DNA from 3 places in the Pseudonocardia petroleophila genome. Region 1 is predicted to be linked to each of the others. Evidence: predicted binding sites of a transcription regulator. Region 1 holds the regulator's gene; each other region holds the start of a gene.
The links. Region 1 encodes LexA, which represses DNA repair genes until DNA is damaged. Its sites were predicted from a motif close to CGAACACGTGTTCG; they were not measured.
Positions count from the first base shown of each region.

Region 1 (2,175 bases):
CGCCGGCGGCGGGTGGCGACCCCGTCGTCGACCTCGCGGGAATCGATGACCCGGCAGTCGGAGTGACGGCAGAACGGGCAGCGCACGGACAACCCCCTCCGACGAACGGAACCCCATCCCTGGGCTAACGACACCCATGTAACCACAACATGTAGGGGCACTGAAAGCCGGGAGGCCCTATCGGTGGCGCCGCGTCGTCCGAACGGGCACGCGGGCGCGGGCCGGCGGCGGGCCGGGCGCGAAGCGTCAGCCCCCGAGCACGCCCGCCACCTGCACGGGCGATGCCACCACCGGTGTGAGCGAGGTGCTCGTCACCTCCGGCGCGGCGGCGGAGTGCCGGGCCGCGGCGGCCACGTCGGCGAGCAGCCCCAGCAGCACGACGACCGCGGCGGTGAGCAGGGCCGTGCCGATGGCGGCGGCCACCCGGCGGCGGCGCAGCACCCGCGGGGGCAGCACCGGGACCGAGCGCAGCAGGACGCGCCCGCCGCGCTGCCCCCGCTCCCCCGCCCGGTCGCCGTCCGGACGGGGCGGCTGCACCGGCCGCACCGCACGCGGCGGCTGCACGGGCCGCACCGGCCGCGGCCCGGGGGCCCGCCCGCGCCGCGGCAGCACCCGGGCGGGGTGCGCCCGCCCCCGGTCCGGCACCTGCGCCCGGTCCGGCACCTGCGCCCGGTCCGGCACCGTCCGGCGCAGGGCCGTGCCGCCGAACCGCATTCCGTCCTCGATCTGATCGTGCACCGGACTCCACCCTTCGCTCGGACCCGCTGACCGTTCGAACTGCTCGCACCGTTCGAACGGGAACGCATGTTCGAACGATCGTCGAGCGATGTGTACCACCGACCACCGACAGAATCGAGAGAACGGGGCGTGTCGTTCGAACATGTGTTTGGCGAGAACCGGAATCGGGGCTACGGTCGGGCCCACGACACGTGTCCGGTCCGCACGGACCGCACGGCACCGAACGAGCAGTACCGACGAGGAGGCGCGAGCACATGGCACGGGACGAGCCCGGCCCGACGGGTGGCGACGACGAGGGGGTGCGCCCCGGGCCGACCGCCCAGGTGAGCACGTTCCCCGACCCCGCGAGCGCCCCCGTCGGTCTCACTCCCCGGCAGCGCAAGGTGCTGGAGGTCATCCGCGACTGGGTGGAGCGCCACGGCTACCCGCCGAGCGTCCGCGAGATCGGCGACGCCGTCGGGCTCACCTCCACCTCGTCGGTGCACCACCAGCTGCGCACGCTCGAGCGCAAGGGCTACCTGCGGCGCGACCCCAACCGCACCCGCGCGGTCGACGTCCGCCCGCCCGACGAGCAGCCCGACGCGGCGCCGTCGGACTCCGGCGTCGTCGAGCGGCCCACCCCCGCGTTCGTCCCGCTGCTGGGCACGATCGCCGCCGGTGGGCCGATCCTCGCCGAGCAGGCGGTGGAGAGCGTGTTCCCGCTGCCGCGCGAGATCGTCGGCGAGGGCACCCTGTTCCTGCTCAAGGTGCGGGGCGACTCGATGGTCGAGGCGGCCATCACCGACGGCGACTGGGTGGTCGTGCGCCAGCAGCCGGTCGCCGAGAACGGGGAGATCGTCGCGGCGATGATCGACGGCGAGGCCACGGTCAAGACGTTCACCCGGCGCGACGGGCACGTGTGGCTGATGCCGGCCAACGCGGCCTACGACCCGATCCCCGGCGACGACGCCACCGTGCTCGGCCGGGTGGTCACGGTCCTGCGGCGCCTCTGACGGCGTCGCCCGCCGCGGCGGGCACCACGATCACGGGGTAGCGGGCGGTGCGCACGAGCACCCCCGCCACCCCGCCCAGCAGCAGCCGCTGCATGAAGCGGTAGCCGCGCGAGCCCACCACGAGCAGGTCCGTGCGGTCCGGCAGGGCGGCCAGGGTGGCCGCCACCGGGCCGACCACGACGTCGCTGATGGCGTCGACCTCGACCGGCAGCGACGCGATTCCCTTGTGGGCGAGCGCCTGCGCCGCCGGCACGCCGTCGGCGTCCTCGGCGACGGTGACGACCCGCACCGCGGCCCCGGTCCGGCCCGCGAGGTGCACGGCCACCGCCACGGCCCGGTCGGCCTCGGCGCTGCCGTCGTAGGCCACGGTCACCGTGGTCATGGTCCCGGTGCCGAGGTGCCGGTAGCCGCGCGGCGCGATCGCCACCGGGCAGCGCGCCAGCGG
Region 1 is NZ_CP060131.1:3,427,716-3,429,890, reverse strand. Features, by position in the region: gene nrdR (transcriptional regulator NrdR) at 1-86, opposite strand, end outside; gene H6H00_RS17070 (hypothetical protein) at 247-738, opposite strand; gene lexA (transcriptional repressor LexA) at 993-1,730, shown strand; gene H6H00_RS17060 (universal stress protein) at 1,708-2,175, opposite strand, start outside.

Region 2 (2,175 bases), 930 kb from region 1:
ACGCCCGGCGCCAACTCCTCCACCGCGACGACGACGGGCTCGAACGCGCGCGCGTCGCGGTCGGGGTCGCGGGCCAGCACCACCAGCTCGGGGCAGCGCGCCTGCGCCTCGCGACGGTTCAGCCCGCGCCGGACCCCGTGCGCGCGGGCCACCGCCGAGCACGCCAGCACCCGGTTGGCCACCACCACCGCCGCGGGCCGGTGCGACGCCACCCCCTCCGCGCGGGCGGCCGCGGTGACCGGCCAGTCCGGCGACCACAGCGCCAGCACCCGCACCGTCCTCATCCCGCCACCGCGGCGACCCGCTCCGGCACGACCACCTCGGGCGGGCCGCCGACGCCCCCGCCGTCGGTCGGCAGCAGCAGCCGTCCGGCCCGCCCCGGACCGAGCCCCTTCCCCCGCAGCTCCACCCGCAGCCGCCGCGCGCACAGCCGCCCGGACCCGCCCTCCAGCCCCTGCCACTGCGCGTCGGCGCAGCTCAGCTCGACGTCGGCGCCCGGCCACGGCCCCAGCGCGAGCAGCACCGCACCGCGCTGGCGGGCCCGGGCCGCGAGCCGCTGCCGGTCGGCCGCCCGCACCCCGCCGCCCGCCACCGCGACGACGTCCATCCCGTCGAGCAGGGCCACCGTGACGGCGAGCAGGTCGCGGCCCGGACGCGGCACGAGCGCGAGCCGGTCGAGCCGCACGCCCGCCTCGGACGCGGCGACCAGCCCGAGCTCCGGACGTCCGACGACCCCCACCCACGCCCCCTCCGCCGACGCCTCGGCGACCAGCGCCAGCAGCAGCGAGGTGGACCCCGGGCCGCCCAGCACCGCCACCGAGGACCCCCGGCGCAGCCCGCCGGCCGGCAGCAACCGGGCCAGCGGACCGGCCACCGGCAGCACCCGCCCGTCGGCCTCCGGTCCCGCGACGGGCCGGACACCGGCGGCCCGGTCCTCCAGGCCGCGCAGCACCCCGCGGGCCAGCTCCAACCGGCTCGCGACGTCGGCCCGGGGCTCGCCCCCGGGCACGCCTCGGACAGCGGCCTCGGCCACGGCATGCCTCCCCGTCACGGTGTCGCGCCACTCGCGCCGGGGGGAAGTCGGCGTGCTCGAACGTCTGTTCGAATCCTACCGGCGGCGGCGACACCGTTCAAGAGGGGTCACCCGGGTGCGGGACGGCCCGGTCCTGCGCGGTCGGTCACGCGGCCGAGCCCCGGGCCGCCCGCGCGGCGCGGACAGCAGCCGGTCGCCGCCGGCGCGCCGCGGGCTCAGTGCGCGAAGTGGCGGGTGCCGGTGAGGTAGAGGGTGACGCCCGCGGCCTCCGCGGCCGCGGTGACCTCCGGGTCGCGCACCGATCCACCGGGCTGCACGACCGCGCGGACCCCGGCCTCCAGGAGCACCTCGAGCCCGTCCGGGAAGGGGAAGAAGGCGTCGGACGCGGCCACCGAGCCGCGGGCCCGGTCGCCGGCGCGGGTGACCGCGAGCCGGGCCGCGTCGACCCGGTTGACCTGCCCCATCCCCACTCCGACGGCCGCCCCGCCGGAGGCGAGCAGGATCGCGTTCGACTTCACCGACCGGCAGGCCCGCCACGCGAACGCCAGGTCGGCGAGGACCTCCTCGGAGGCCGCATCGCCGGTGGCGAGGGTCCAGGACGCCGGGTCGTCGCCGGGGGCGTCGATCGCGTCGCGCTGCTGCAGCAGCAGCCCGCCGGTGATCGGCCGCAGCTCCGCACCGGTGCGCGACGGGGCCTCCGGGAGGCGCAGCACGCGCACGTTCTTCTTGCGCGTCAGCACCTCCAGTGCGCCGTCGGCGTAGGACGGGGCGAGGACGACCTCGGTGAAGATCTCCGCGACCTGCTCGGCCATCTCGACGCTGACCTCGCCGTTCGTGGCGATCACCCCGCCGAACGCGCTGACGGGGTCGGTGGCGTGGGCCTTGCGGTGGGCGTCGGCGACGTCGGTGCCGACCGCGATCCCGCACGGGTTGGCGTGCTTGATCACCGCGACGCACGCGGCGTCGCCGTGGTCGTGCGCCGCGCGCCAGGCCGCGTCGGCGTCGACGTAGTTGTTGTAGGACATCTCCTTGCCGTGCAGCTGCTCCGCCGCCGCGAGGCCCGGGCCGCCGGAGACGTAGAGCGCGGCGGCCTGGTGCGGGTTCTCGCCGTAGCGCAGGGTCGCCGACCGCTCCCAGCTCGC
Region 2 is NZ_CP060131.1:2,495,712-2,497,886, reverse strand. Features, by position in the region: gene H6H00_RS32985 (DNA polymerase Y family protein) at 1-284, opposite strand, end outside; gene imuA' (DnaE2-dependent mutagenesis accessory factor ImuA') at 281-1,033, opposite strand; gene purH (bifunctional phosphoribosylaminoimidazolecarboxamide formyltransferase/IMP cyclohydrolase) at 1,249-2,175, opposite strand, start outside.
Region 2: the regulator LexA is predicted to act here: its motif matches at 1,091-1,104, upstream of imuA' (DnaE2-dependent mutagenesis accessory factor ImuA').

Region 3 (2,175 bases), 1.8 Mb from region 1:
TCGACCGGGATGTCGCAGCTCAGCCCGTACCCGTTGACGTCGAGATCGGCGGTGCGCCCGTCGCCGTCGGGGAGACGGGCGGTGGACCAGACGTTCGGCTCTCCCACGGGCGCAGGGTAGCCCGGGCGGGCTCCCGGGCCGGTGCGCGAGGGTGGGGGCGTGGACGACCTCAACGCCGCCTGGACCAGCTGGACCGCCACCCTCACCGCCGCCGGGTTCGATCCCGCGCCCGAGCTGCGCCCGCCCGCCGATCCCGCCGAGCTCGCGCAGGCGCAGTCCCGGACGGGGATCCGGTTCCCGGCCGACCTGCTCGCGCTCTACGCCCTCGCCGACGGCCAGGGCCGCTCCCCGCGGGCGCCGCAGGTGTTCCCGCAGTACCGCTTCCTCCCGGTCGCCGACGCGGCCGTGGTCTGGGGCGGATGGGACGACCTGCTCCGGGCGGAGGGCCCGGACGGGATGGCCGACCACGCCGAGCACATCACGGTGCGACCGGGCGACCCGGTCCGCAAGGAGTACTGGCTGCCCGGCTGGTGGCCGCTGGCCGAGGACGGCGGCGGGAACGTGCTCGTCGTCGACACCGACCCGGCGGAGGGCGGGACGACCGGCCAGATCGTGGTCGCCGGGCCCGACGAGGACCAGCGCCGCGTCCTGGCGCCGGGGGTGACGGCGTACCTGCGCCTGCTCGCGGCCACCGATCTGGAGGTGGAGGACGTCGGGGACGGCGTGGTCTGGTGGGACGCACCCGCCCTGCGCTGACCGCGGCCCGTCCGTGGACACCCCGGGTGGGCCGTCCGGCGCAGCGCGACGACCGGTCGGCGTCGGGTGCTGCGGCGGCCCGGGCGGCGGGCGACCGGTGTCGATCACCCCGGACGCCGGGCGCGGCCGGGGTGACCTGGGCTTCCGCGGGGGAGCGGGGTGCGGCGGCACCGGCCGTCGAACGTCTGTGCGATCCTCGGCGTCGGCGCGTGGTTGTCGGTGGGCCTGCCTAGCATGGGGTGGACCGGCGAGAGCACCGCCGCTTCGCCCCTCCCCGGCACACAGGAGGCCCTTCCGTGGCGGATCGACTGATCGTGCGCGGCGCCCGCGAGCACAACCTGCGCGGCGTCGACCTCGACCTGCCGCGCGACAGCATGGTCGTGTTCACCGGGCTGTCCGGCTCCGGCAAGTCCAGCCTGGCGTTCGACACCATCTTCGCCGAGGGCCAGCGCCGCTACGTCGAGTCGCTCTCGGCGTATGCGCGCCAGTTCCTCGGCCAGATGGACAAGCCCGACGTCGACTTCATCGAGGGGCTCTCGCCCGCGGTCTCGATCGACCAGAAGTCCACCAACCGCAACCCGCGCTCCACCGTCGGCACGATCACCGAGGTCTACGACTACCTGCGCCTGCTCTACGCCCGCGCCGGCGTCCCGCACTGCCCCGTCTGCGGGCACGTCATCGAGAAGCAGACGCCGCAGCAGATCGTCGACCAGGTCCTCGCGATGGAGGAGGGCGCGCGGTTCCAGGTGCTCGCGCCCGTCGTGCGCACCCGCAAGGGCGAGTTCGTCGACCTGTTCGACCAGCTCCAGACGCAGGGCTACTCGCGCGTGCTGGTCGACGGCACGGTGCACCAGCTCACCGCCCCGCCGAAGCTGAAGAAGCAGGAGAAGCACGACATCTCCGTCGTGGTCGACCGGCTGGCGGTCAAGGGCTCGGCCAAGCAGCGGCTCACCGACTCCGTCGAGACGGCGCTGCGGCTGGCCGGCGGGCTGATCGTGCTCGACTTCGTCGACCTGCCGGAGAACGACCCGCACCGCGAGGTCCGCTTCTCCGAGCGGATGTCGTGCCCCAACGGGCACCCGCTCGCCCTCGACGAGCTGGAGCCGCGCACCTTCTCCTTCAACTCCCCGTACGGCGCCTGCCCGGAGTGCAGCGGCATCGGGATCAAGAAGGAGGTCGACCCGGAGCTGGTCATCCCCGACCCCGACGCGAGCCTCGCCGGCGGGGCCATCGCGCCGTGGTCGGGCGGGCAGTCCGCGGAGTACTTCGGGCGGCTGCTGGAGGGGCTGGCGAGCGCGATCGGGTTCCGGATGGACACCCCGTGGCGCAAGCTGTCGGCCGCCGAGCAGAAGGCCGTGCTGCACGGCAGCGACGACCAGGTGCACGTGCGCTACCGCAACCGCTACGGCCGCGAGCGCT
Region 3 is NZ_CP060131.1:5,226,908-5,229,082, reverse strand. Features, by position in the region: gene H6H00_RS25625 (OsmC family protein) at 1-107, opposite strand, end outside; gene H6H00_RS25620 (SMI1/KNR4 family protein) at 160-756, shown strand; gene uvrA (excinuclease ABC subunit UvrA) at 1,053-2,175, shown strand, end outside.
Region 3: the regulator LexA is predicted to act here: its motif matches at 935-948, upstream of uvrA (excinuclease ABC subunit UvrA).